2 regions of the Aureimonas sp. AU20 genome follow, and region 1 is predicted to be linked to the other one. Evidence: predicted binding sites of a transcription regulator. Region 1 holds the regulator's gene; the other holds the start of a gene.

The links. Region 1 encodes HrcA, which represses chaperone genes, less so after heat shock. Its sites were predicted from a motif close to GTTAGCACTCNCNNNNNGNGAGTGCTAAC; they were not measured.
Region 2: the regulator HrcA is predicted to act here: its motif matches at 9,891-9,919, upstream of groES (co-chaperone GroES).

What each region holds. Positions count from the first base shown of each region.
Region 1 is NZ_CP006367.1:745,970-760,528, reverse strand. It holds gene cobW (cobalamin biosynthesis protein CobW) at 1-549, shown strand, start outside; gene cobN (cobaltochelatase subunit CobN) at 556-4,326, shown strand; gene cobO (cob(I)yrinic acid a,c-diamide adenosyltransferase) at 4,323-4,964, shown strand; gene M673_RS03440 (NAD(P)/FAD-dependent oxidoreductase) at 5,002-6,297, opposite strand; gene M673_RS23475 (DUF3096 domain-containing protein) at 6,408-6,551, opposite strand; gene M673_RS03435 (3-hydroxybutyrate dehydrogenase) at 6,602-7,381, opposite strand; gene folD (bifunctional methylenetetrahydrofolate dehydrogenase/methenyltetrahydrofolate cyclohydrolase FolD) at 7,582-8,484, shown strand; gene M673_RS03425 (LysR family transcriptional regulator ArgP) at 8,488-9,393, opposite strand; gene M673_RS03420 (LysE/ArgO family amino acid transporter) at 9,494-10,102, shown strand; gene grpE (nucleotide exchange factor GrpE) at 10,169-10,918, opposite strand; gene hrcA (heat-inducible transcriptional repressor HrcA) at 11,034-12,155, opposite strand; gene rph (ribonuclease PH) at 12,335-13,054, shown strand; gene rdgB (RdgB/HAM1 family non-canonical purine NTP pyrophosphatase) at 13,148-13,801, shown strand; gene hemW (radical SAM family heme chaperone HemW) at 13,798-14,559, shown strand, end outside.
Region 2 is NZ_CP006367.1:1,421,880-1,436,438, forward strand. It holds gene M673_RS06275 (DUF2927 domain-containing protein) at 1-100, opposite strand, end outside; gene M673_RS06280 (DNA-3-methyladenine glycosylase I) at 227-883, shown strand; gene hisS (histidine--tRNA ligase) at 968-2,491, shown strand; gene M673_RS06290 (ATP phosphoribosyltransferase regulatory subunit) at 2,519-3,673, shown strand; gene hisG (ATP phosphoribosyltransferase) at 3,670-4,362, shown strand; gene M673_RS06300 (DoxX family protein) at 4,418-4,795, opposite strand; gene fumC (class II fumarate hydratase) at 4,946-6,337, opposite strand; gene M673_RS06310 (CsbD family protein) at 6,492-6,683, opposite strand; gene M673_RS06315 (sulfite exporter TauE/SafE family protein) at 6,772-7,548, opposite strand; gene groL (chaperonin GroEL) at 7,796-9,442, opposite strand; gene groES (co-chaperone GroES) at 9,535-9,831, opposite strand; gene M673_RS06330 (pilus assembly protein TadG-related protein) at 10,126-12,051, shown strand; gene M673_RS06335 (TIGR01459 family HAD-type hydrolase) at 12,129-12,968, shown strand; gene M673_RS06340 (bifunctional riboflavin kinase/FAD synthetase) at 12,970-13,959, shown strand; gene ileS (isoleucine--tRNA ligase) at 14,197-14,559, shown strand, end outside.

The DNA.
Region 1 (14,559 bases):
CTCGTTCTGTCCAAGGCCGATCTCGTCTCGGACGAGGAGCTAGCCCGCGTGCGCGAGGAGGTAACCCTTGTCGCCGGGCGCAAGCTCGCCCTCGTGACGGCGAGCCAGGGCAAGCTGCCGGCCGACGTGCTTCTGGGCCTTGCCAGCGGCACGGAGGACCACATCCACGAGCGCCGCTCGCATCACGAGATCGAGCACGAGGGCGGCGTGGCGCACGACCACGACGATTTCGAGAGCATCGTGGTGGAGACCCGCCCGCTCGCTTCGCCCGACCGGTTCGTGGACGGGCTGAAGGGTCTGATCGCCGCGCACGACATCCTGCGCCTCAAGGGCTTCGCGGCCGTCGAAGGCAAGGCGGCGCGGCTTCTCGTGCAGGCCGTCGGCGGGCGCGTCGAGGCCTATTACGACCGGCCCTTCGCGCCCGGCGAAGCGCGCGCGACCCGTCTCGTGGTGATCGGCCTGCACGACGCGATCGAGGAAAACGAGGGGGCGATCCGCGCCGCCATCGCCGCGCTCGCCTCCACTGAAGCCCAGGCGGCGGCGGAGTAAGCGGCCTTGCATCTCCTCGCCGCGCAGCGCGGAACGATCGCGGACGGCGCGGAGGCGGTGGATCTCGGGCAGAGCCCCGGCGAGATCCTGTTTCTCTCGGCCGCCGACACCGAGCTCGCGGCGCTGGCCGGCGCGGCACGCCGGCTGGGTCTCGGCTCGGCCGAGCTGCGCCTCGCCAATCTCCTGCGCCTGTCGCACCCGATGTCGGTCGACACCTATCTCGCCCGCATGGGCGGGGGGGCGCGGCTCGTCGTGGTGCGGCTGCTCGGCGGCGAGCGCTACTGGCCGCATGGATGCGAGGCGCTGCTGGCGGCGGCGCGGGCGGGCGGGTTCGACCTCGCCATCCTGCCCGGCGACGACAAGCCCGACCCTGGGCTCGACCGGTTTTCCACGCTCGTTCCCGAGACGCGCCATCGCCTCTGGCGCTTCCTTTGCGAAGGCGGCGCGGCGAATGCGGATGGATTTCTGGAAAGCTGCCGCGCGCTGCTGAAGGGCGAGCCGCTGACGGGCGAGGGGCCGGCGGGCGAACCGCGCCCGATCCTCAAGGCGGGGCTGCTCACGCGGGGCGAAGCCCTGAGCGAGGGCGATCCTCGCCCGGTCGTGCCCGTCATCTTCTATCGCGCGCTGGTGCAGAGCGGACAGACGGAGGCGGTCGAGGCCCTGTGCGACGCGCTGGAGACCCAAGGGCTGGCGCCCCTGCCGCTCTTCGTCAGCAGCTTGAAGGACCCCGTCAGCGTCGAGACGCTGCGTGCGATCTTCGCGCGCCATCCCCCTGGCGTGGTCGTCAATCTCACGGGCTTTGCCGTCTCCACGCCGGGCGCCGCGCACAAGGGCACGGTGCTGGACGAGACCGGCGCCGTGGTGTTGCAGGCGGTGCTGGCGAGCGGCGCGCGCGAGGCCTGGGAGCGCTCGAGCCAAGGCCTCTCCGCGCGGGACCTCGCCATGAGCGTCGCCCTGCCGGAGGTGGACGGGCGCGTTCTCAGCCGCGCCATCGCCTTCAAGAGCGCGGCGGAATGGGACGCCTTGACCGAGATCGATCTCGTGTCGCACCGGCCGGAGCCCGATCGCCTGCGCTTCGTGGCGGAGCTGGCCCGCCGCTGGGCCCGTTTGCGCATGCTTGGCCCCAGGGAGCGGCGCGTCGCGATCGTGCTCGCCAACTATCCCAACCGGGACGGGCGCATCGGCAATGGCGTCGGGCTCGACACGCCGGCCGGTACGGTGCGCGTTCTGGAGGCGCTGCGCGACGCAGGCTATGGGCTGTCGGACTTTCCCCGAAGCGGCAATGCGTTGGTGGAGCATCTCCAGGCCGGACCGACCAATTCGGGCGAGCGCGCCGGGCGCATCGTCCGCGAGACCCTTTCGCTCGACGCCTATCTCAGTGCTTTTGCCGGCTTACCTCCCGAATTGCAGGCCGCGATGGTGGAGCGCTGGGGTGCGCCGGAAGCCGACCCGTTCTTCGATCCCGCGCGGGGCTTCTGCCTGCCGCTCGCCCGGTTCGGTCAAGTCACCGTCGGCATCCAGCCGGCGCGCGGCTACAATATCGACCCGAAGGAAACCTATCACGCGCCGGACCTCGTGCCGCCGCATGGCTATCTCGCCTTCTACGCCTTCTTGCGCGAGCAGTTCGGCGCCGATGCGCTCATCCACATGGGCAAGCACGGCAATCTGGAATGGCTGCCGGGCAAGGCCCTGGCGCTGTCGGAGCGCTGCTGGCCCGAGGCGATCCTTGGCCCCCTGCCGCATCTCTACCCGTTCATCGTCAACGATCCCGGCGAGGGGACGCAGGCCAAGCGTCGGACCTCGGCCGTCATCATCGACCACCTGACCCCGCCGCTCACGCGCGCCGAAAGCCACGGCCCGGCGCGCGATCTGGAAAAGCTGGTGGACGAGTATTACGAGGCGAACCAGGGCGACGCGAGACGCGCCGCGCTCCTGCGCAAGGACATTCTGGCGCTTCTGGAGGCGAGCGGGCTCGGCGCCGATGCGGGGCTCGCGCCCGGCGAGGCGGGCGACGAGGCGCTGGGCAAGCTCGACGCTTGGCTCTGCGATCTCAAGGAACTTCAGATCCGCGACGGGCTGCATGTCTTCGGCGTCGCGCCCGAGGGACGGCTGCTCACCGACCTCACGGTCGCGCTCGCCCGCCTGCCGCGCGGCACGGAAGGCCCCGACGCCTCGCTGCACCGGGCGCTGGCGGACGATCTCGCGCTCGGCTTCGATCCGCTGGACTGCGACTTTTCCACAAGCTGGGCCGGCCCTCGCCCCAAGGTTCTTCACAGCCTGTCCACAGACCCCTGGCGCACAGTGGGCGACACGGTCGAGCGGATCGAACTCCTGGCCGCCCGCCTTGTCGCGGGCGAGGACGCGGCCGAGCCCGGCTGGAGCCGCACGGCGGCCGTGCTGGGCGAGATCGAAACACGGCTTAGGCCCAGCGTCACCGCCTGCGGCGCGGCGGAGATCGCGGGGCTCTTGCAGGGCTTGGAGGGCTGCTTCGTCGCCCCCGGCCCTTCCGGCGCGCCGACGCGCGGGCGGCCCGACACGCTGCCGACAGGGCGAAACTTCTTCTCCGTCGACACGCGCGCCGTGCCGACGGAAGCGGCCTGGCGCCTCGGCCGCCTGTCGGCCGAGCGGCTGGTGGAGCGCCATTTCCAGGACCAGGGCGAATGGCTGAGTTCGGTCGGCCTCACCGCCTGGGGCACGGCGAACATGCGCACGGGCGGCGACGACATCGCTCAAGCGCTCGCCCTGATGGGCGCCAAGCCGACATGGGATCGCGCGTCGGGCCGCGTCACCGGCTTCGAAATCGTGCCGCTCGCCCGGCTCGGACGGCCGCGGGTGGACGTGACGCTGCGCGTGTCCGGCTTCTTCCGCGACGCCTTTCCCGACCAGATCGCGCTCGTGGACCGGGCCGCTCGGGCGATCGGCGCCCTGGACGAGGACCCGGCCGAAAACCCGATCGCCGAGCGGATGCGGCGCGAGGCGACTGAGGCCGAGGCGCGGGGCCTCGCGCCCGATAAGGCGCGCCAACTCGCCGGCCACCGCGTTTTCGGCTCCAAGCCCGGCGCCTATGGCGCGGGGTTGCAGGCGCTGATCGACGAGGGCGGCTGGACCAGCCGGGCGGATCTTGCCGACGCCTATCTCCATTGGGGCGCCTATGCTTATGGCGCGGAGGCCGAAGGCCTGCCGGCGCGCGAATGCCTGGAGCGGCGGCTCACGAGCGTCGAGGCCGTGGTGCAGAACCAGGACAATCGCGAGCACGACCTTCTGGATTCCGACGACTACTACCAGTTCGAAGGCGGCATGTCGGCGGCGGTGGAAACGCTCTCCGGCCGTGCCCCAGTCGGCTACCACAACGACCACTCGCGCCCCGAGCGCCCCGTGGTGCGCCGGCTGGACGAGGAGATCGCCCGCGTCGTGCGCGCCCGCGTGGTGAACCCGAAATGGATCGCCGGCGTCATGCGCCACGGCTACAAGGGCGCCTTCGAGATGACGGCGACGGTGGACTATCTCTTCGCCTTCGCCGCCACCACCCATGACGTGGCCGACCGGCATTTCGACCTCGTCCACGCCGCCTTTCTGGAGGATGGAGAGGTCTTGGACTTCCTGGCCCGAAACAACCCGGCGGCGCTGGCCGAAATGCGCCGGCGCTTTGCCGAGGCCATCAGGCGCGGGCTCTGGCATCCGCGCTCCAACTCCGTCAGATTCGCCCTCGAACCCAGTGCACTCGAATCCGGTGCCCTCGAACCCAGCGCCCTTGCGGCGGAGGAAGCGTTGCCATGAGTGAGAAATCCCCCCTTGTCGCCGCCATGAGCGAGGAAGAGCTCGACGCCCGCCACGCCGAAAAGATGCGCAAGAAGAAGGCCGCGCGTGACAAGATTCTCGCCACCAAGACGCAGGAAAAGGGCCTCGTCATCGTTCACACCGGCAAGGGCAAGGGCAAGTCCACCGCCGCCTTCGGCCTCGTTTTCCGCGCGCTCGGCAACGGCATGAAGGTCGGCATCGTGCAGTTCGTGAAGGGCAAGTGGGAAACGGGGGAGCGGCGCGCGCTGGAGCGCTTCGAGGGCGAGGTGACGATCACCGCCATGGGCGACGGCTTCACCTGGGAAACGCAGGACCGACAGCGCGACATCGCCGCCGCCCGCGCCGCCTGGGAGCGGGCCAAGGCGATGATCGCCGACGAGGAGCACGACATGGTGATCCTGGACGAGCTGAACATCGTCCTGCGCTACGACTATCTCCCGGTCGAGGAGATCGTGGACTTCCTGCGCGACCACAAGCCGGAGATGAAGCATGTCGTCATCACCGGCCGCAACGCGCGCGAAGAGCTGATCGAGTTCGCCGATCTCGTCACCGAGATGGAGATGGTGAAGCACCCGTTCCGCTCCGGCATCAAGGCGCAGCGCGGCATCGAGTTCTGACGCCTCGCCTTTTTCCCCCCAGCCCGGCCCGGGCGTCTCAGTCGCCGTGCAGCTTGAGCGCCGGGCCCTTGGTCGGGGAGATCATGTCGGCGGCGATGGCGACCGTGCCTCTGACATGGCCGAGCACGCGCCACTGGTGCTTGCGCTGCAGGGCGTTGTAGGCGGCGGTGGCGAAGTGGCCGTGGATGAGGAAATCGTCCTTGGCGCCGAAGCCGATCATGCCCACCGCTCCCGCGCGGCCGAGCGAGATCAGCCGGCCCTTGTCGGAATAGTGAAAGGGCTCGACCGGATCGCCCCTGGCGAGGATGGGCAGGGTCTCGGTGAGATAGTCGGCCTGCTGGCTGGCGGCCTGGGCGGTCGGCGGCAGGGGCTGTTTGGCGCCGGGCGGCGTCAGGCTCGCCGCGTCGCCCATGACGTAGACATGCTCGTCCACCGTGCTGCGCAGCGTCGCGTCCACCACGATACGCCCACGCTTGTCCATCTCGAAGCGGCCGAGATCCTTGAGCAGCGGATTGCCGACGAGCCCGGCAGCCCAGACCGCGAGGTCGCAGGGCCAGCGCTCGCCGCTCTTGGAATAAACGGAGTCGAGATCGATGCGCGAGACGTTCACGTCGGTCACGGTCTTGATGTCGAGATGGCGCAGACGCTCGGTGAGCTGCCGGCGCAGCTCCGGCTCGGCGCCGGGCATGATCTCGGGCGCGGCCTCTAGAATGGTGATGCCAAGCAGCTTGCGGCGGCGCTCGGCCTTGGTCTGGTCGAAGAAGCCGCGCTCGGAGCGGCGCAGGTGCGCGGCAAGCTCCGTGCCCGTCGCGCCCGAGCCGACGATCACCACCTCGGCCGGCTCGCCCGATTCGCGCGCTTCGATCATGGTGGCGATGAACCGATCGCGAAACCGGTCGGCATCGGCCTTGGTGTCGAGCCGCACGGCATATTCCCGAACGCCCGACGTGCCGAAATCGGGCACGACGCCGCCCAGCGCCACGACGCAGATGTCATAGGGTACGCGCCGCTCGCGCGCCGCGACCGTGCCGTCCTCGCCGGGAATGGCGGCCAGCACCACCTCGCGCCGGTCGTGGTCGAGCGCGCCGACGCTGCCCTGCTCGAAGCGGAAGCCGCGCATCTGGCCGAGCATGTAGAAGGACATTTCGGCGAGCGAGGAAGACACGGTGCCGGCGGCGAACTCGTGCAGCCGGGGCTTCCAGAGATGGGCGAGCTCCCGGTCCACCAGCGTCACGTCGAGCTTGCCGTGGTGAGCGAGCTGGGAGGCAAGTTCCAGCCCGCCCGAGCCTCCGCCCAGAATGACGATGCGCGCTCGCCCGGTGCCGCCTGCCATGGTTCTCGCTCCCCTTCTCTCACGCCGCGGCCGACCCGCCGCCCATGTCGCGCGCATCCGCGCCGTCGCTCAAGCGAAAAGAGCCAGCGAAAGCCGCCGGCCTCGCGGCGTCAGAAGCCGCCCGTGCCCAGCAGCCCGGTCAGCCCGACGATGATGAGATAGAAGGCGACGATGTAGTTCAGGAGCCGGGGCATCAGGAGAATGAGGACGCCGGCGATCAAGGCGACGATGGGCTGAACGGTGATGATCTGCATGGAAGGCTTGTCCGTGTTTGTGGGTCTTGCGAGCGGGCGGAGAAGGAAGGTCAGCCCATGTACCAGCCATGGCTGACGGTGATGGACTGGCCGGTGAGCGCCTTGGAGCCGAAGCCGGCGAGGAAGATCGCGACCTCCGCCACGTCCTCGACCGTGGTGAACTCGCCGTCCACGGTGCGCCCGAGCATGATGCGGCTCACCACTTCCTCCTCGGGAATGCCGAGCGAGCGCGCCTGTTCGGGGATCTGCTTCTCCACCAGCGGCGTGCGCACGAAGCCGGGGCAGATGACATTGGCGCGCACGCCATGCGGCCCGCCCTCTTTGGCCGCGACGCGGGCCAGGCCCAGAATGCCGTGCTTGGCGGCGACATAGGCGCTTTTAAGCGCCGAGGGCTCGTGCGAATGCACCGAGCCCATATAGATCATCGAGCCGGATTTCTGCCGGTACATGTGCGGCAGGCTGGCCTTGGTGACGAGGAAGGAGCCGCCGAGATGGATGTCCACCACGCGCTTGAACTCCTCGTAGGGGAAGTCCTCGATCGGGTGGACGATCTGGATGCCGGCATTGGCGATCGCCACGTCGAGCCGGCCCCAATGCTGCGCGACGCGCTCGATCCCCGCCCGCACGGCGGCCTCGTCGGTGACGTCCATCGTCAGCGCGATGGCGCTGCCGCCGGCCCCCTCGATCTCGGCCGCCGCCTCCTCCGCCGCCTCGCCCTTCAGGTCGGCGATCGCGACGCGCGCGCCCTCGCGCGCATAGCGCCGGGCGATCTCGCGGCCAATGCCCGACCCCGCCCCCGTGATGACCGCGACCTGCTCTTCCAGACGCATGGCGCTCTCCGATTCCCTGCCTCTCGCGGGAAGGAGAATAGTCCGGCACGCGGGCGTGAAAAGGCCGCGAGCGCACCGCCATGCTGCATTGCGTCCTCGCGGATGCGCATTTTCCTTTCGCCCCTCCCCGTCCCCGTTATATGGCTGCGGCCGAACAGGGCTCTTGAGTTACGACGGTCGGCGCGAAAGGACTTCCCCCGATGCAGGCTTCACGGATCGACGGAAAGGCGACGGCCGCCGCGGTTCTCCAGACGGCCAAGGCCGGCGGCGAGGCGTTGCGCGCCAAGACCGGCGTGCAGCCGGGCCTGGCCGTGGTGATCGTCGGCGAGGACCCGGCGAGCCAGGTCTATGTCGCCAACAAGGGGCGCACGGCGGAAGCCTGCGGCTTCCATTCCGTGACCCATCGCCTGCCCGCCGACGTGCCGCAGGCCGAGCTTCTGGCGCTGATCGACCGGCTGAACGCCGACCCCGCCATTCATGGCATCCTGCAGCAGCTGCCGCTGCCCAAGGGGCTCGACGCCGAGGCCGTGATCGGGCGCATCGACCCCGACAAGGACGTGGACGGGCTGACGCTGGTGAACGCCGGGCGCCTCGCCAGCGGCCAGACCGACGAGGCCTTCGTGCCCTGCACGCCGGCCGGCTGCATGGTTCTCCTGCGCAGCGTGCTGGGCGACGATCTCTCGGGCAAGCGCGCCGTGGTGGTCGGGCGCTCCAATCTCGTCGGCAAGCCCATGGCGCAGCTTCTGCTGCTCGCCAACGCCACGGTGACGGTCGCCCATTCGCGTACGAAGGATTTGCCGGCGCTTTGCCGCGAGGCGGACATCCTGGTTGCCGCGATCGGTCGTCCGCACTTCCTGCGCGCCGACAGCGTGAAGCCCGGCGCGGTGGTGATCGATGTCGGCATCAACCGCGTGCCCGCGCCCGAAAAGGGCGAAGGCCGAACGCGGCTCGTCGGCGACGTCGCCTCCGAGGAAATCGCCACTATCGCATCGGCCTTGACGCCGGTCCCCGGCGGCGTCGGCCCGATGACGATCGCCATGCTCATGGCCAACACGCTGGCCAGCGCCTGCCGCGCCGCCGGTGAGCCGCGCCCGCGCTTCTGATCGTTACTCCGGCTGAACCAGCTCGCGCCGCGCGGTGTCCACCACGGCGCGGGTGAGAGGGGTCAGGCGCTCGGCGGCAAGCCGGCTGACCTGCCAGAAGAGCGGCGTGTCGTAGGGGCGGCCGGGCAGGAGCTCGACCAGCCGCCCGGCCTCCAGATGATCCCGCACCAGGGAAACCGGGTTCAGCCCCCAGCCGAGCCCGAGCCGGCAGGCGTCCACGAAACCCTGCGTCGATGGCAGCCAGTGCGTGGGATGGGTGACCGCCTCGCCGAAATTGGCCGCGATCCAGCCGCTTTGCAGCCGGTCCTTGCGGTTGAAGGTAAGGGCGGGCGCGCGGCCGAGCGCCTCGGGCGTCACGCCTCCGGTGAAATGGCGAAGCACGAAGGCGGGGCTGGCGGTCGCGACATAGCGCAGGCTCCCGAGCGGCGTGGAGCGGCAGCCCTGCACGGGCTGGGCAAGAGCGGTGACGGCGGCGAGCACCCGGCCGCGCCGCAGCCAGTCCGCCGTATGGTCCTGATCGTCCACCGCGATGTCGAGAAGCGGGTCGCTTTCCTGCGAAAAATGGGCCAGCGCCGGAAGAAACCAGGTGCCGAGACTGTCGGCATTGGTGGCGAGCGGCAGGGTCGGGCGCAAGGCGCCCTCGCCCTCTCCTGCCAAGGCCGGCAGCTGCGCGAAGAGCTCGGTTTCCAGAAGGCCGACCTGATCCATGTGCCGGCAAAGCCAGTCCCCCTTCTCGGTCGCGCGGCAGGGCTGGCCGCGTTCCACCAGAACCGTGCCGACCCGCTCCTCGAGCTGCCGCACCCGCTGCGACACGGCCGAGGGCGTGACGTTCAGGACGCCCGCCGCCTTCTCGAAACTGCCGGTGCGGATCACCGCCGCCAGCGCGCGCAACGCGGGATAGTCCAGCATCTCGACATAAGCTCCGCTTCATCAGCCTAAGTTGGTTTAACGCCCCTTCATCGCCGTGTCATGCTAGCTCGTCCCCATTCGGACGCGGGAAGGCGCACAGATGGACATGACGGCCTATGGCACGGGGCTGACGACGGGGCTGACGCTGATCCTGGCGATCGGGGCGCAGAACGCCTTCGTCCTGAGGCAGGGGATCATGGGGGCGCATGTCTTCGCGGTGTGTCTGGCCTGCGCCGTGTCGGACGCGCTTCTCATCACGCTCGGCGTCAGCAGCTTCGCGCGCGTCGCCGCCGTTCTGCCCATGCTCGACCCGGCGCTGCGGCTTCTCGGGGCGGGCTTTCTCGTCTGGTACGGCGCCAAAAGCCTCCACCGCGCCTTTCGCGCCAGCGACGCGCTGCAACTGGCGGCCACGGGAGCGGGCAACCGGGCGCAGGCGCTCGCGACCTGCCTCGTGCTGACCTGGGCCAACCCGCATGTCTATCTCGACACGGTGGTTCTGATCGGCAGTCTGTCGACGCGCTTTCCCGGCAACGAGCCCACCTTCGGAGCGGGCGCCGTCACCGCCTCGTTCGGCTTCTTCTTCGCGCTCGGCTACGGCGCGCGCTGGCTGCGCCCGGTCTTCGAGCGCCCCAGCGCCTGGCGCGCGCTGGAACTGGCGATCGGGCTCGTGATGTGGGGCATCGCCGCCAAGCTTCTGCTGGGCGCCTGACCCTCAAGAAAAAAGCCTCGCATCGGGTGATGCGGGGCTTTGGAATGGCGCGAGGAGCGAGGCGGCTCAGGCGTCCTGGCTGGACTCGTCGGGCACGCCGGGCTTGGCCGGCGCGGCGTTGGCGTCCGCGCCCACGGCGACCTTCGGGCCGCCCTTGGACACGCCCACCATGGCGGGGCGCAGGACGCGCTCGCCGATGGCGTAGCCTTCCTGCACGACCTGCACCACCGTGTTGTTCGGCAGCTCGGCGTTGGGAATCTCGAACATGGCCTGATGGAAGTTCGGGTCGAAGCGCTGGCCCTCGGGCTCCAGCTTCTTCACGCCGTGGCGTTCCAGCGTCGACTGCATGGCGCGCCCGGTCAGCTCGACGCCCTCGGCCAGCGTCTGCAGGCCGGCATCGGCCTCGCGCGCGCCCTCGGGGATCGCCTGCAGCGCGCGGGCGAGATTGTCGGACACGGCGAGCATGTCGCGGGCGAAATTGGCGACCGCGAACTGGCGGGCGTCCTTCACTTCGCGCTCGGTGCGGCGGCGAAGGTTCTCCATGTCGGCGGCAAGGCGCACCAGACGGTCCTTCACGTCGGCGTTCTCGGCTTCCAGCTCGGTGACGCGCACTTGGAGCGCCTCGTGCGCTTCCGCGCCGGCCCAGCCGGAGGGCTCGGCGCCCGCTTCGCCGGCATCGGCATGCGCGCCGGGCTCCTGCGCCCCGGCGGCCGCGCCCGACACGCCGGACCCTTTGAAATAGGCCGCGCCGCCAGCGGAATACGCGCCGGCCTCGTCCGCGTGGTCGTTCACGTGCTTTTCGCTCTCGCCTGTCATGGGGCACTCCTGTTCGCGTCAAAGGGACGGGCCGGCCGGGCGCCGCCATGCGGCCGCCGCGCCAGCCCTCCGAAGGGTTCGTCGCTGCGGCATATCGAATGAGGCGGGCCGGAAATCAAGGCCGGCGCGACGGCGCCCCGCTCGCCAGAAGGCGGGACACCAGCCGCGCGGTGTAATCCACCATGGGAACGATGCGGCGGTAGTTGAGGCGCGTCGGGCCGATCACCCCCACCGCGCCGATCACCCGCTCCTGCGAATCGGAATAGGGCGCGATCACCAGAGACGAGCCCGAGAGCGAGAAGAGCTTGTTTTCCGAGCCGATGAAGATGCGCACGCCGTTGCCCGCCTCGGCCAGATCGATCAGCTCCATGATCGAGGTCTTGGACTCCAGATCGTCGAACAGATGGCGCAGCCGGTCGAGATCGTCGGCGGCCGACACGCTGTCCAGAAGATTGGCCCGGCCGCGCACGATGAGGCGCGAGGGCTGGCCGGCGCCCTCGCCCGCCCAGACAGCCAGGCCGGCATCGACCAGCTGGCGCGACAGCTCGTCCAGCTGGCGCGAGGTCTCGGCCTTCAGCGTCTCGATGCGCCCGCGCGCCTCGCCGAGCGTGCGCCCCACCACATGGGCGTTCAGGAAGTTGGCCGCTTCCACCAGCTGCGCCGCCGTGATGCCGGGCGGCAGGGCCAGGACGCGGTTCTCCACCTCCCCGTTCTCGCCCACCAGCACCACAAGCGCGCGCGCCGCGTCGAGGCGTACGAACTCGATATGCTTGAGGCGCGGATCGGCCTTGGCGGCGACCACGATGCCCGCCCCGCGCGACAGGCCGGACAGAAGCTGCGAGGCTTCCGTCAGCAGCGCGTCCACCGGGCGGCGCTCGCCATGGTCGCGCACCTTTTCCTCGATCTCGGCCCGCTCGCGCTCCGGCACGTCGCCGACCTCCAGGAAGGCGTCCACGAAGAAGCGCAGGCCGACCTCGGTCGGCAGGCGCCCGGCCGAGACATGCGGCGCGTAGATCAGGCCCAGCGCTTCGAGATCCGACATGACGTTGCGGATCGAGGCGGGCGAGAGCGAATTGGACAGGAGGCGCGACAGGTTGCGCGAACCCAGCGGCTCGCCCGACTCCAGATAGGAGTCCACGATCAGGCGAAAGATCTCGCGCGAACGCTCGTCGAGCGCGCCCGTGAGGGCGCTCTGGCCGGACAGGAGTTCGGCAAAGGGGGGCAACGTGCGCTTCATGCCTCTCTTATAGGGAGGCCGGGGGTTTGCGCCAAGGCGGGCGGCATCGGGCAGCCGCGGGGTGTCCGGCACGGGCGCCGCCTCTCCCGAACCCCTCTTCTCTTCCAGCGCTATTCCCAATCCGGGCCGCAATCATTAAGAGGCGGGTTCAAGCTTTGTTAATGCGGATCACCTTGCCTATGCGGCCTTCCAAACGCCAGAACGACGAACTGCGCCCCGTTTCGCTGGAGCGCGGCGTTTCGCGCCATGCCGAGGGCTCGTGCCTCGTCAAGTTCGGCGACACCCATGTCCTGTGCGCGGCGAGCCTGGAAGAGCGCGTGCCGGGCTGGCTGAAGAATTCCGGCAAGGGCTGGGTCACCGCCGAATACGGCATGCTGCCGCGCGCCACGGGCGAGCGCATGAAGCGCGAGGCGGCCAGCGGCAAGCAGAGCGGCCGCACGCAGGAGATCCAGCGGCTGGTGGCGCGCTCGCTGCGCGCCGTGGTCGATCTCCAGGCGCTGGGCGAGCGCATGATCACGGTGGACTGCGACGTGATCCAGGCCGACGGCGGCACCCGCACGGCCTCGATCACCGGCGCCTTCATCGCCCTCTCGGACTGCCTGTCCTGGATGGAGACGCGCGGCATGCTGAAGCGCGACAAGGTGCTGAAGGACCATGTCGCCGCGATCTCCTGCGGCATCTACAAGGGCGAGCCGATCCTCGACCTCGACTATCTCGAGGACTCGGCGGCCGACACCGACGCCAACTTCGTGCTCACCGGGCGCGGCGGCATCGTCGAGATCCAGGGCACGGCCGAGGGCGAGCCCTTCTCGCGCGCCGAACTCGACGCGCTGATGAAGCTGGCCGAAAAGGGCATCGGCGAGCTGGTGACGCACCAGCGGCAGTGCCTCGAAGGCTGATAAAGATGTAGCCTCGGATCAGTTTCGGGGCGCATATCTCATGACGACGGACGGGGCCGTGCGCGCCGCCTTTCAAGCAATCGACAGGCAGCCATGACGCACTCTCCCCTTCTCGACCCCGCCGGCGGCCCGCTCCTGATCGCCAGCCACAATGGCGGCAAGATCGCCGAATTTCGCGAGCTTCTGGGGCCGCTCGGCTTCGAGGTGGTCTCGGCGGCCGACAAGGCCCTGCCCGAGCCCGAGGAAACCGGCACGACCTTCGAGGAGAACGCAGCGCTGAAGGCGCTGGCCGCAGCCAAGGCGACCGGCCTTCTGGCGCTCAGCGACGATTCAGGGCTGGTGGTGGACGCGCTGGGCGGCGATCCCGGCATCTATTCCGCGCGATGGGCGGGTCCCGACAAGGACTTCACCATGGCCATGCGCAATATCGAGGAGAAGCTGCAGGCGGCCGGCGCCACCACGCCGGAGCGGCGCACCGCGCGCTTCGTCGCCGTTCTCTGCCTCGCCTCGCCCGATGGCGAGACGCGGCTTTATCGCGGCGAGGTCGAGGGCACGATCGTCTGGCCGCCGCGCGGCACGCTCGGCTTCGGCTACGATCCCTGCTTCCTGCCGGAGGGCGAGACGCGCACCTTCGGCGAGATGCAGTCGCAGGAGAAGCACGGCTGGGTGCCGGGCCAGCCCGACGCCCTGTCGCACCGGGCGCGGGCGTTCCAGATCTTCGCGCGGGAGGCGCTTGGGCTCGCATGAACGTCATGATGGCGCCCGCCAGCCCCCTCGCCCGCCCCATTTCGCAGATCCGCCCCTACACGCCGCCCGCCGGCGAGCCGGGCTTCGGGGTCTATGTCCACTGGCCCTTCTGCGCGGCCAAGTGCCCCTATTGCGACTTCAACAGCCATGTGCGCCACCAGCCGGTGGACCAGGGGCGCTTCGTCGAGGCCTTCCGCCGCGAGATCGCCGCGCAGGGCCGGCGCACCAAAGGCGAGACCGTCACGTCCATCTTCCTCGGCGGCGGCACGCCCTCGCTCATGGAGCCCGCCACCGTCGCCGCGATCCTCGACGCGGTCTCGGCGCAGTGGACGGTCGCCGGCGGCGCCGAGATCACGCTGGAGGCCAACCCGACTTCGGTCGAGGCGGAGCGCTTCCGGGGCTACCGCGCGGCCGGCGTCAACCGCGTCTCGCTCGGCGTCCAGGCGCTGAACGACACGGACCTGAAGCGCCTCGGCCGGTTGCACGACGTGTCCCAGGCGCTGGGCGCCATCCGGCTGGCGCGCGAGATCTTCCCGCGCCTGTCCTTCGACCTCATCTATGCCCGGCCCGGCCAGAGCGTTCCGGCCTGGGAGCGCGAGCTTTCGGAGGCGATCTCGCTCGCCGCCGACCATCTCTCGCTCTACCAGCTGACCATCGAGGAAGGAACGATCTTCCACGCCCTGCATAAGGCGGGCAAGCTGGTGGTGCCGGACGGCGAGCTTTCGGCCGATCTCTACGAGGCGACGCAGCAGCTGACG
Region 2 (14,559 bases), 680 kb from region 1:
GCTGCGCGCCCAGGAGCAGCGCCAGACCGAAGGCCAGCAGGAGGGCGGTTCGGCAGGTGAGGGCAGCCAAGAGGCGAAACGGAAGCGGGCGGACGGACATGGGCAGACTCGTTCGGCGTGTTCGCTCCGTTTGTGCGGCGCGGGGCGCGCGGAGGCAAGTCGCCATCGAGGTGAAGCTTGGGGGAGGGCGCTTGCGCCCCGCGCCGGCCACGCGGCACAAGGGGGCATGAGCGAAACCAGCGACCTTCCTTCCGAATCGGGTCTGCGCCTCGGGGCGGACGGCGAGACCCGCTGCGCTTGGGCGGGCGCGGGCGAGGACTATATCCGCTACCACGACGGCGAATGGGGCCGCCCCACCGCCGACGACACCAAGCTCTTCGAGAAGTTGTGCCTGGAGGGGTTCCAGGCCGGGCTCTCCTGGATCACGATCCTGCGCAAGCGGGAGCGCTTTCGCGAGCGGTTCGAGGGGTTCGAGATCGAGCGCGTCGCCGGCTTCGACGAGGCGCGGATCGAGGCGATCCTCGCCGACCCCGGCGTGGTGCGCCACCGCGCCAAGATCGCCTCCACGATCAACAATGCCCGGCGGGCGCTGGCGCTGCGCGAGAAGACGGGCAGCAGTCTCGCCAGCTTCCTCTGGCGCTTCGAGCCGCCGCCCGAGGAGCGCCCGGAGCCGATGACGCTCGCCTGGGCGCGGGCCAACCCTGAAACGCCGGCCTCGCGGCGGCTCTCCAAGGCGCTGCGGGCGGAAGGCTTCTCCTTCGTCGGCGCGACCACGGCCTATGCTTTCATGCAGTCCATGGGCTTCGTGAACGACCATATGGAAGGGTGTTGCGCGCGCGGGGCGTGCGAGGCGGCGCGGCGAAACTTCATTCGGCCGCGCTGAAACGGGCTCCAGCCTTGCCGCTCCCGCGCCCGATGGGCTAGGACGCCTGGTAACTCGTTTCTTATCCAGCGTTCAGGCAGTTCCATGGCCCCCAAGAAGCCCTCCCGCGTGAAGGCGCGCCAGCCGCGCGGCTTCGTGGATCGCACGTCCGCCGATCTCCTGGCGCAGGAGCGCATGCTCGCTACGATCCGCCGCGTCTACGAGACCTATGGTTTCGAGCCGGTGGAGACGCCGTTCTTCGAATACACCGACGCGCTCGGCAAGTTCCTGCCCGACTCGGATCGGCCCAACGAGGGCGTCTTCTCCTTGCAGGACGACGACGAGGAATGGCTGTCGCTGCGCTACGACCTGACGGCGCCGCTCGCCCGCCATGTCGCCGAGAATTTCGAGGATCTGCCCAAGCCCTATCGCTCCTACCGGGCGGGCTACGTCTTCCGCAACGAGAAGCCCGGCCCCGGCCGCTTCCGCCAGTTCATGCAGTTCGACGCCGACATCGTGGGCGCGCCCAACGTCTCGGCCGATGCCGAGATGGCCATGATGATGGCCGACACGATGGAGGCGCTCGGCATCGAGCGCGGCCAGTATGTGATCCGGGTGAACAACCGCAAGGTGTTGGACGGCATTCTCGACGCGATCGGCCTGGAAGGCGACGCGCCTCGCCGGCTGACCGTGCTGCGCGCGCTCGACAAGTTCGACAAGTTCGGCGCGCCCGGCGTGCGCCTCCTGCTTGGCCCCGGCCGCTTGGACGAGAGCGGCGGCAAGGGCGACTTCACCAAGGGCGCCGAGCTGCCCGAGGAGGCGATCGAGCGTGTCCTGCGCATCTTCGCGCTGTCGGACGCGACCGGCGAGGCGCGCCTCGAAGCGGTGCGCGAGGCCTTCGGCGGCCAGCCGACCGTGGACGAAGGTCTGGCCGAGCTCGCGCAGATCCGCGATTTCGCGGTCGGCGCCGGCTATGACGATCAGCGCGTCCTAATCGACCCGTCCGTCGTGCGCGGCCTCGAATATTACACCGGTCCAGTCTTCGAAGCCGAACTCCTGTTCGACGTCGTCAACGAGAAGGGCCAGAAGGTGCAGTTCGGCTCGGTCGGCGGCGGCGGGCGCTATGACGGGCTGGTGTCGCGCTTCATGTCGACGCCGGTTCCCGCCACGGGCTTCTCGATCGGCGTCTCGCGCCTCCAGACCGCGCTCAAGAATCTCGGCCGTCTTGGCAATGCCGCGCTGCCCGGCCCGGTCGTCGTCACCGTGATGGACCGGGACCGCATGGCCGACTACCAGCGGATGGCGACGCTTCTGCGCCGCGAACTGAACGGCGAGGGCCAGCCGCGCGTGCCGGTCGAGGTGTTCCAGGGCAATCCCAAGCAGTTCGGCAAGCAGCTTCAATATGCCGACCGGCGCGGCGCGCCCGTCGTCGTCATCCAGGGCGGCGACGAGAAGGCGGCCGGCAAGGTGCAGGTGAAGGACCTCGTGGAAGGCAAGCGCGTTGCCGCCGGGATCGAGGACAATGCCGAATGGCGCGAAGCGCGCGCGGGGCAGGAACTGGTGGACGAGAGCGATCTAGTCGAGGCCGTCCGGCGCATTCTGGCGCGTCAGGCGTCCGAGACGCTGTGAGGGCCGGTTCATGAGCGGGGGGCAGGCATGAGCCGGCTGTTTCCGGCGTCCGAGAGCGGCACGCCCTTCGACGGCGCGCTGGCGCGATTTTTCGTCTCGGTCGGCGCGTCGCTGGTGTCGACGCCGCTCCTGCAACGCGCCGAGCCCTATCTCGACACGGCCGGCGAGGATCTGCGCCGGCGCATCTTCCTGACGCGCGGCGAGGGCGGCGAGACGCTGTGCCTGCGCCCCGACTTCACCATTCCGGTCTGCCTTGCCCATATAGCAGGCGAGGCCGGCCTGCCGCGCCGCTACGCCTATAACGGCCCCGTGTTCCGCCAGCGCCGGGGCGAGCCGGCGGAGTTCCGGCAGGCGGGCATCGAGAATCTGGGCGATGGCGACCGGGCCGAGGCGGATGCTGCGACGCTGGCCGAAGCGCTGACGGCGCTCGCCGCCTGCGGCCTCAACGACCCCGGAACGCTCGACATCACGATCGGCGACCAGGGCCTGTTCGAGGCCGTGTTGAAGGCGCTGGACCTGCCCGCCGGATGGCAGCGCCGCCTGATCCGCACCTTCGGTCAGAACGATCTTCTCGCCCGCGCGCTGGAAACGCTGGCGAGCGACCGCTCCGGCGATGTCGCGGGCATCGACGCAGACGCGCTGACGCTGGCGCGGGACGGGCGCCTGCCCGAACTGGAGGCGCTGGTGGCCGAGCGCATGGGCGCGGCGGGCCTGCCGCCGAATCGCAGCCGCAGCGCCGCCGAGATCGCCGCGCGCCTTGCCGAGAAGGTGCGCCTGTCCGACACGCGCCTGCGCGGCGCGGCGCTGGAGCGGCTGCGCGCCTTCCTATCGCTGGACTGTCCGGTGTCGGAGGCCTGCGAGCGGCTTCGCGCCCTGTCGAGCGAGCACGGGCTGGATCTCGCCGGAGCGCTCGCCTTCTTCGAGGCGCGGGCCGAGGCGCTGTCGCGCGCCGGTGTCGATCTTTCGACGCTGCGCTACCGCGCCGCCTTCGGCCGCACGCTCGACTATTACACCGGCTTCGTTTTCGAGATCGCCCGGCCGGGCTTTGCCGGGCCGCTCACCGGCGGCGGGCGCTACGACCGGCTCGTTTCCTATCTCGGTGCGCGCGAGCCGATCCCCGCCGTGGGCTTCGCGCTTTATCTCGACCGTCTCTCGCTGACGCAGGAAGGCGCGCGCCCATGACGCTGACCCTCGCCATTCCGTCCAAGGGCCGGCTCAAGGACCAGTGCGTGGCCTCTCTCGCCAAAGCCTGCATTCTCGTCCACGCCAGCGAGGACGCGCGCTCCTATCGCACCCGCGTCGAGGGCGCCGAGGGGCTGGAGGTTCTGCTTCTTTCGGCCTCCGAGATCGCGCGCGAGCTGCGCGACGGGGCGATCGACCTCGGCGTGACGGGCGAGGACCTGCTGCGTGAGACCATGACCGATTTCGACGAGCGCGGCCGCATCGTCTCACGACTCGGCTTCGGCCATGCCGACGTGGTGGTGGCCGTGCCCGACAGCTGGCTCGACGTCGAGACGATGGAGGATCTGGGCGACGTCGCCGCCGGCTATCGCGCCGCGCATGGGCGGCGCCTTCGCATCGCCACCAAATATTGGCGCCTGACGCAGGGCTTCTTCACCAAGAGCCACGGCATCCAAAGCTATCGCATCGTGGAAAGCCTCGGTGCCACCGAAGGCGCGCCGGCCGCCGGCTCCGCCGACATCATCGTGGACATCACGTCCACCGGCTCGACATTGACGGCCAACCATCTGCGCATCCTGAAGGACGGCACGATCCTTCGCTCGGAAGCCTGTCTCGCTCTGGCGGCCAAGCCGCGCAGCGCGGACGATGATGCGCGGCTCGCGGCGCTCCTGCCGCGCTTCGAAGGCTGAAAACGCGAAACGGCCGCCCGAAGGCGGCCGTCCCGATCTCCATCAGCGCGCGGGATCAGACGCGGCGCGAGCGCGCGTCGATCGAATAGGCACCGGCGCCAGCGGTCGCGAGCGCCAGGAAGCCGCCGCACAGGCCGAGATTCTTCATCAGCTGGGTCGACTGGTCTGGGCCGAGATGGGCGACGAGCGCGGTCGCCACGCAGAACACGGCGAGAACCGAAGCGACGATCCGAACCTGGAAGCCGACGAGGATGGCGAGGCCGCCGAAGAACTCCAGCGCGCCGACGAGATAGGCCAGCGCCACACCGCCGGGCAGGCCGAGATTGCCGAGATAGCCGGCAAAGCCAGCCGCGCCGGCCAGCTTGCCGAAGCCGGACACGATGAAGAGAATCGACAGGAGAATGCGGGCGAGAAGAAGCAGACCGGAGTTCATGAGAGCGTCCATCGACACGGAGTTGTGATGGCGCAGAGTGACTGAGGGCCGCCGCCGAAGATAGCGATTCTTTGCAAGACTGATCGTCAAAGAAAAACGCCCCAATCCGAAGATTGGGGCGTTTCCAAAGTCCAATGACTTGGCGTTCGATCAGCCCGGGCGGGTCATCGCCGCCGGATCGACGATCCGGTCGTAATCTTCGCCCGAGACCAGACCGGAGGCGAGGGCCTCCTCGCGCAGGGTCGTGCCCTTCTTGTGCGCGGTCTTGGCGATGTTGGCGGCGTTGTCGTAGCCGATCGTGGGCGCCAGCGCCGTCACCAGCATGAGCGACTGCTGCATGAGGTCCTTGATCCGGTCCTCGTTGGCCTTGATCCCGTCCACGCAATGCTCGCGGAACGAGTCCATGCCGTCCGCCAGCAGGCGGATCGTGGAGATCACCGCGTTGGCAATCACCGGCTTGAAGACGTTCAGCTCGAAATGGCCCTGAGAGGCCGCGACCGTCACGGTCGTCTCGTGGCCGAACACCTCGGCCGCCACCATGGTCAGCGCTTCGCACTGGGTCGGGTTGACCTTGCCCGGCATGATCGAGGAGCCCGGCTCGTTCTCGGGCAGCGAGAGTTCGCCCAGGCCGGAGCGCGGGCCGGAGCCGAGGAAGCGGATGTCGTTGGCGATCTTGAAGAGATCGGTAGCGAGCGCGTTGAGCGAGCCGTGGAAGAAGGCCAGCGCACCGTGCGAGGCCAGCGCCTCGAACTTGTTCTCGGCGGTGCGGAAGGGCAGGCCGGTGAGCGAGGCGATCTCGTCGGCGATCTTCACGTCGAAGCCGACCGGGGCGTTGAGGCCGGTGCCGACCGCCGTGCCGCCCTGGGCCAGCGCGAAGACGTCGTAGAGCGCCTTCTCGATGCGGATCTTGCCGAGCTGGAGCGCTGCGGCGTAGCCGGAGAACTCCTGGCCGAGCGTGATCGGCGTCGCATCCTGCGTGTGGGTGCGGCCGATCTTGATGATGTGGTCGAATTCATTCGCCTTGGCGTCGAGCGAAGCGTGCAGCGCGTCGATCGCCGGCAGGATGCGCTTGGTGGTCTCGATCGCCACGGCGACGTGGATCGCGGTCGGGAACACGTCGTTGGACGATTGGCCCATATTGACGTGGTCGTTCGGGTGGATCGGCTTCTTGGAGCCCATCTCGCCGCCCAGCATCTCGATGCCGCGGTTGGAGATGACCTCGTTGACGTTCATGTTGGTCTGCGTGCCCGAGCCGGTCTGGTAGACCACGAGCGGGAAATGATCGTCGAGCTTGCCGGAGATCACCTCGTCGGCCGCCGTCTCGATCGTCTGGGCGATCCCGCCGTCGAGCTTGCCCATGGCACGGTTGACGCGCGCGGCGGCCTTCTTGACCGTTGCGAGGGCGTGGATCACGGCGATCGGCTGCTTGTCGGTGCCGATGCGGAAATTGTTGAGCGAGCGCTCGGTCTGCGCCCCCCAGTAGCGGTCGCTCGCGACGTCGATCGCGCCGATCGAATCGGTCTCGCGTCTGGTGCTGGTCATCGGTCTTCCCCTCGCGACAAGGCGCCCGCTGATCCTGTCTGGATGGGGCACCCTCGCGCGGTTATCACGACAGGCCGGCGACGCGAAACCCTTTGCCGCAACGAAAAAGAGCCAGCCTTGCGGCCGGCTCCTTCTTCAAACGATTCAGGTGCGCTCAGTGCTTGGCGCCGACCTGATCCTTCACGGCGTCCTTGACCTTGCCGTAGTTCTTCTCGGTCTTGCCCTCGACCTGATCCGCCATGCCTTCGGCCTGGAGACGTTCATTACCGACGAGCTTGCCGACGCCTTCCTTGATCTTGCCACCGACTTCCTTGGCGCCACCAGAAATTTCGTTCTTGTCGACCATGATCGTCTCCTCAAGATTGTATCGGACGGCGTGTCCGATTTTCGAAAAGGAGAACCGCCGAAGGGTGCGATCCGTTCCAGATCCGGCATTACATTTTGGAAAGGATTCCATAGAGCTGCTGCAGCGCCAGCGCGCAGATCAACAGTCCGACGATGCGCAGGAGCAGGCGCTCGGGGATGCGCTTCACGGCATAGCCGGCGAGCGGCGCCGCCAGAACGCCGCCCGCGATCAGGCCGAGAACCGACAGGGCGTGGTCGGTGAGATCCCCCGCTTCTTCCCAATGCCCTGTCAGCAGCGCGACGAGAAAGGACAGCGAGACCGAGAGCGTGATCAGGAACTCGGCCGCGTTCACCGTGCCGATGACATAGCGCGGCTGGCCGCCGGCCCCGAGCAGGCCGGAGGTGACGATCGGCCCCCATCCGCCACCGCCAACCGAATCGAGAAAGCCGCCGGCCGCACCCAGAGGCGGCACCAGCCCCATCGGCGTTTGGGCGCGCGGCAGCTTGCGGAAGGAGCGCAGCGTCAGCATCACGCCGATTACCGCGAGATAGGCCGCGACGAAGGGGCGGATCGAGGAACTGTCGATCGAGGTGAGGACATAGGTGCCGAGCACCGCGCCGAGGACGCCGAAGGGGACGAGGCGCCAGAACAGCTTCCAGTCGATATTGCGATTGGCGATATGGGCCGTGCCCGAGGCGGCCGTGGTGAAAAGCTCGGCCGTGTGGACGGACGCGGAGGCGACCGACGGCGGTACGCCGAAGCTCATGAGAACCGTGGAGGAAATGACGCCATAGGCCATGCCGAGCGCGCCGTCGACGAGCTGCGCCAGCGCGCCGACGAAGAAGAAGATGAGAAATTCGCTCATGCGGCGTCCTGATGCGGCGAGGCCGTCGCCCCGGGTTTCGGGCGCTCTTAGACTCGAAAACACCCTTTGGCGCCAGCGCGGGCCGATCACGCCCGAGGGGAAATGCCTGACAACCGCGTGGTCGCTAGGGGAGGCCGAGCAAAGCAGAAATCCGAACGGCCCAACGAAAAAGGGGCCCGCGTGAGCGAGCCCCCCTGATCTTGGCGTGGAACGCCGGCGCCCTTGCGGCGCCGGAAGTCCTGTCGGCTTAGAAGTCCATGCCGCCCATGCCGCCCATGCCGCCGCCGCCCGGCATCGAAGGGGCGCCGGAGTCCTTGCGGGGAGCTTCCGAGATCATGGCTTCCGTGGTGACGAGCAGGCCGGCGACCGAGGCCGCGTCCTGGAGCGCCGAGCGAACGACCTTGACCGGGTCGACGATGCCGGCCTGGATCATGTCGCCGTATTCGCCGGTCTGGGCGTTGTAGCCGTAGGTCAGCGACGAGTTGTCGAGGATCTTGCCGACCACGATCGAGCCTTCGCCGCCCGCGTTCTGGACGATCTGACGGATCGGAGCCTGGAGCGCCTTGCGGACGATGGCGATGCCAGCGTCCTGATCGGCGTTCTCACCCTTGAGGTCGACCGAGTTGGAAGCGCGCAGGAGAGCGACGCCGCCGCCGGGGACGATGCCTTCTTCCACGGCCGCGCGCGTCGCGTTGAGCGCGTCGTCAACGCGGTCCTTCTTTTCCTTGACTTCGACTTCCGTCGAGCCGCCGACGCGGATCACCGCGACGCCGCCGGCGAGCTTGGCCAGGCGCTCCTGGAGCTTCTCGCGGTCGTAGTCCGAGGTGGTCTCTTCGATCTGCTGCTTGATCTGGGCGACGCGCGCCTTGATGCCGTCGGCTTCACCGTTGCCGTCGACGATCGTGGTGTTCTCCTTGGTGATGGAGACCTTCTTGGCGCGGCCGAGCATGTCGAGCGTGACGCTCTCGAGCTTGATGCCGAGGTCTTCGGAGATGACCTGACCGCCCGTGAGGATCGCGATGTCCTCGAGCATGGCCTTGCGGCGGTCGCCGAAGCCCGGAGCCTTGACGGCGGCGATCTTCAGGCCGCCACGCAGCTTGTTGACCACGAGCGTGGCGAGAGCCTCGCCCTCGACGTCCTCGGCGATGATGACGAGCGGACGGCCCGACTGCACGACGGCCTCGAGGACCGGCAGCATCGCCTGGAGGTTGGAGAGCTTCTTCTCGTGCAGGAGGATGTAGGCATCCTCGAGCTCGGCGATCATCTTCTCGGCATTGGTCACGAAGTAGGGCGAGAGGTAGCCCCGGTCGAACTGCATGCCTTCGACGACTTCGAGCTCGGTCTCGGCGGTCTTGGCTTCCTCGACGGTGATGACACCCTCGTTGCCGACCTTCTGCATCGCCGAGGCGATCATCTGGCCGATTTCCTTCTCGCCATTGGCGGAGATGGTACCGACCTGCGCGACCTCGTCGGAGGTCTCGATCTTGCGGGCGGAGGAGACGAGCGTCTCGACGACCTTGGCGACCGCCGCGTCGATGCCGCGCTTGACGTCCATCGGGTTCATGCCGGCGGCAACCGCCTTGGCGCCCTCGCGGACGATGGCCTGGGCCAGGACCGTCGCGGTGGTGGTGCCGTCACCGGCCTTGTCGTTGGTCTTCGAGGCCACTTCGCGCACCATCTGGGCGCCCATGTTCTCGAACTTGTCCTCGAGCTCGATCTCCTTGGCGACGGACACGCCGTCCTTGGTGATGCGAGGCGCGCCGAACGACTTGTCGATCACGACGTTGCGGCCCTTGGGGCCGAGCGTGACCTTTACCGCGTCGGCGAGAATGTCGACGCCGCGCAGCATGCGCTCGCGGGCGTCACGACCGAATTTGACTTCCTTGGCAGCCATGATCTTATCTCCTGGGCGCGCCGGAGGCCGGTCCGCGCCGTCGTAAAGGGAAGGGGGAAGGAACGGGCCGAAATCTCAGCCCGGCCAATGGCTCAGCCGACGATCCCGAGGATGTCGGATTCCTTCATGATGAGCAGGTCTTCGCCGCCGAGCTTGATCTCGGTGCCCGACCACTTGCCGAACAGGATGCGGTCGCCGGCCTTGACCTCGAGCGGGTTGACCTTGCCGGTCTCGTCGCGCGCGCCGGCGCCGACGGCGACGATCTCGCCTTCCTGCGGCTTTTCCTTCGCGGTGTCCGGGATGATGATGCCGCCGGCCGTCTTGCTCTCGGACTCGACGCGCCGCACCACGACTCGATCATGCAGAGGGCGGAAGTTCACGTTGGCCATCTCAGTCGAACCTTCTTGGGCTTAGGGGATCGAGCGCCCGGAAGCGGCCGATCCAGGATTCTGGCACTCGCTAACGTGGAGTGCTAACGAGCCGCTAGATAGGGGAGGAGGGGCCGCGCTGTCAAGGTTGGAGACAGGTCCGCCGCTAAGCGAGGTGAAGCGCCGTTAGTTTGGCAACCCTTGAAACTTTGACCTGCGCGCAAAGAGGAATCGTAAGGAATCAAGGGGTATCCGTGGGACGGCCGATCGTCTGGGCGGCAACGAAGCCGCCTGTCGCGCAGAGGGGTCAACCGCATGGATCGTTTCTCCCCCGCTTCCTTCGAGCCTCAGGGCGTGGTTCGGCGATTTGTCGCCGACCGGAACGGCAATTTCGCGATCATGGCGGCGGTGATCTTCATCCCGGTCCTGATGTCCATCGCGGCCGCCGCCGACATCAGTCTCTTCTACAGCGACCGGACGGCGGTGCAGTCCGCCGCCGACGCTGCCGCGCTCGCCACCGCTAAGCGCTTCGGCACCGACCCCAATCCTCAGAGCCTTCAAACCTATGCGCAGAACGTGTTCACCGCGAACATGGCCAGCGTTTCGCGGACCACCAGCACCCTGAAATACGAGGGCACGGACTGGACGCCGGAGGGCACGCGCGAATTGCGCCTTTCGGTCTGCTCGACCTACGACCCCGTGTTCCTGTCGGCGCTGAACATCTCCTTTCCCGGCCTCAAGGGAGGGGACTGCGCCAAGGCGGAAAGCGTCGTGGCGGTCGGCTCGACCACGGTCGAGGTCGCCTTCGTCCTCGATACGTCGGGCTCGATGAACGACAGCCCGGCGGCCGGCGGCCCCGCCAAGATCACGACGCTCAAGGCGCAGGCGGCCAAGGCGATCAACACGATCTTCGGCTCGGGCAACTCGACGGGCGGCGAGGACCCGGTGCGCGTCGGCATCGTGCCGTTCTCGGGCGGCGTCAATATTGGAAAGGACCATCTCGACGACTGGTGGATGGACCCCAAGGGCCTGTCACCGATCCATCACGAGAACCTGGATTGGGAAAATAGCTACAAGGTGCCTGATGCGCTCCTGGGAGTAGGAGCGACCGATACGGCGTTACCCTCGCCCCTCGGGGCCGGCTGGATTTCCAAGCTCCATCCGACAACCTTCCTGACCCGGCAATATCTCTATAAGGCGATGGGTCCGAAGAATTCGAACTGGGCCTATCGAGGCTGCGTCGAGTCGAGGCCTGCTCCCTATGCGCTGCTGGACACCGCCCCGTCCGAATTGAATCCGTCTACGCTCTTCGTTCCGTTCTTCTCACCGGACGAGCCGTTGAACTCCGCTTGGTCCGGCTGGTCGAACAGCTACGTCAAGGACTACAACGCTTCGGACGATGATAGAAACTGGCGGCGTACGCGCACCCTATATAGCGACTACCGTCTGAAACTGACGGATGTGCGAAAGTATCTGATCAGCCCCGCGATGGACGACAATCTGTCGAACAACTATCGCAATTCTCCGAGCTTCATGTGCGACTCGGCCCCGTTGACGCCTCTTACGAACGACAAGACCAGCGCTCTTTCGGCCGTCGGCGGTCTCGTGGCGACGGGCGCGACCAACGTGCCGCAGGGGGTGGAGTGGGGCTGGAAGGTTCTGTCCAAGAACGAGCCCTTTTCCGAAGGCCGGGCCTCGGGAGACGAGAACAACATAAAGGCCATGATCGTCATGACCGACGGTCAGAACACTTATTACAATTCGGGGAGCGAGGCGGTTTCGACCTTCGGCGCCTATGGCTACGCCAGCTATCCCGAGCGCAATTTTACCGTCCCGCGTCTGTTCGACTACAAGACGGGCGTCTCCACCGCCACGACCGACACCAACTACACGGCGGCCCTGAACGGACGTCTCGCCGCAATCTGCGAGAACGCCAAGGGCGACGGCAAGATCAAGCTGAAGGACGGCTCGGGCAAGCAATTGTCCGACGAGAAGGGGCCGGTCTCGCGCGACGGCGTTTTGATCTACACGATCGCCTTCGACATTCCGGCCCAGTACCAGACCATGGTCAACGGGCTTCTCAAGGGCTGCGCCTCCTACAAGCTCGGCGACCTTCGCAACACCAATCTCGCCTACAAGGACAAGGGCAAGTATTTCTACAGCGCTTCCAACGCCAAGGATCTGGAAAGCGCTTTCAGCGACATCATGGCCTCCCTGACCAGCCTTCGCATCGCGCGCTAAAGAGCGGCTCGCCTTGACCCGTCCGGTACGCCTCCGATATCGCGAGGGCGCTCAAGGTCAGGCGAGAGAAAGCGGACATGGTTCAGACACTGCAATCGATCGGCCGCCTCGGCGAGCTGTCCGGCCGCTACGGCGCCGTCTTCTGCGATGTCTGGGGCGTCGTGCACGATGGGGAGGCCAAGAACCCGCCCGCCGAGGAGGCGCTGATCGAAGCACGCCGAGGGGGCGCGCATGTGGTGCTTCTCACCAATTCGCCCCGGCCGGCCGAGGGCGTTCGCGAACAGCTCGACGCGCTCGGCGTCTCGCGCGAGGCCTATGACGCGATCGTCACCTCGGGCGACGCCACGCGCGCGCTGATCTCGGCCGGTTCGCGGCGCGTCTTCCATATCGGCACGCCGCGCAACGAGGACCTGTTCGAGGGGCTGCATCTCGATCTCCTGCCGCCGGAAGAGGCCGACCTCGTGGTGGCGACGGGCCTGTTCGACGACGAGCGCGAAACGCCGGAGGACTACGCCCCGCTGCTGGACCGGCTGGCGGCCCGCAATCTGCCGATGATCTGCGCCAATCCCGACATCGTCGTTCATCGCGGCGAGCGGCTGATCTATTGCGCGGGCGCGGTGGCCAGGAGCTATGCCGAGCGCGGGCAGATCGTGCATCTCGCCGGCAAACCGCATCCGCCGATCTACGACGTCGCTCGCTCGCTCCTGCCCAAGGAGGACGCCGCGATCCTGTGCATCGGCGACGGGATGTTCACGGACGTGAAGGGCGCGAACACCTTGGGCGCCGACTGCCTCTTCATCTCGGACGGCATCCACCGCGAGGAATTGGCCGAGGCGGGCGGCGACCCGGCGCGGCTTGGGTCAGCGCTCGAAGCGCGGGGCCTCAAGGCCCGCTTCGTCCAGCCGTTCCTGCGCTGACATGCGGGCGGGTTCGCGAGCCATCCAGCGCATCGGGGCCGCAAGCGCCCTGCCGGCGAACCTGCGCGGCGGCGTGGTGGCGATCGGCAATTTCGACGGCGTGCATCGCGGCCATCAGGCGGTGATCGACACCGCGCGCGCCGTCGCGGAACGGGAAGGGCGCCCGCTCCTATGCCTCACCTTCGAGCCGCATCCGCGCAGCGTGTTCCGCCCGCAGGCGCCGGTGGCGCGGCTGACGCCGGCCTCGATGAAGGCGCGCCTGCTCGGCGCGCTCGGCGTCAAGGCCGTGGTGGAGCAGCCCTTCGATCTCGAATACGCCGCGCACCCCGCCGAAATCTTCGTGGAGGAAACGCTGCTGCGCGATCTCGGCGCCGCCCATGTCGTGGTCGGCTTCGACTTCCGCTTCGGCGCCCGGCGCCAGGGCGACCTGCCCTTCCTTGCGGAGGCTGGCGCGCGGCTCGGCTTCGGCGTCACCGCAGTCGAGGCCTTCGCCGACGAGGGCGCGCTGGTGGTCTCCTCCTCGCGCATCCGCGAGGACCTGATGAACGGCGACGTGGCGGCCGCCGCCGGCCTTCTCGGCTATCGCTGGACCTTCGAGGGCGTGGTCGGGCATGGCGCCAAGCTCGGCCGCACGCTCGGTTATCCCACGGCCAACATGATGCTGGGCGAGGACGGCGTTCTTGCGCACGGCATCTACGCCGTGCGCCTGCGCCGCGCGGACGGCGCGCTGCATGACGGCGTGGCGAGCTTCGGCCGCCGCCCGACCTTCGACAATGGCGCGGCCCTGTTCGAGACTTATCTCTTCGACTTCTCCGGCGATCTCTATGGCGAGGCGGCCAGCGTCTCGCTTTTCGGCTTCCTGCGCGGCGAGGAGCGTTTCGAAAGCGTCGAGGCGCTGGTGGAGCGGATGAACCGGGACGCGGAGGAGGCAAGGGCGCTTCTGTCGGGCGTCGGCCCCCTGTCGGAGCTGGACGCCGCGATCGCTTTCTAGATCGGGCTTTATCTCAAACGGCGCGATTGATAGAGAGGGCGAATGAGGAACACGACCGCCCGTCTTTGCCAGCGAATTAGACGCCCGGCTTGCGCTGCCCGCTGAGCGAAGCGGGGGCGGAGGCCGGGATGCGCCTGCACGGCCCGCCCTAGGGCTCGAAATTTAAAGACGTTCCTCGTTGAGACATGCCTTTCCGGGCGCCGTTCGCCCGATGCAGGCCCGTTCGAAAGCGGACCCATGACCGACACATCAGACTATTCCAAGACGCTCTTCCTGCCCGAGACCGACTTTCCCATGCGCGCCGGCCTGCCGGAGGCGGAGCCGCGCTGGCTCAAGCGATGGGACGAGATGGATCTCTACGCGACGCTGCGGCGCGAATCCGCCGGCCGGCCGAAATACGTCCTCCACGACGGTCCCCCCTATGCCAATGGCCATCTCCATATCGGCCATGCGCTGAACAAGGTGCTGAAGGACGCGATCACCCGCTCGTTCCAGATGCGCGGCTACGATTCCAACTACGTGCCGGGTTGGGACTGCCACGGCCTGCCGATCGAGTGGAAGATCGAGGAAGAGAACTACCGCGCCAAGGGCAAGCCCAAG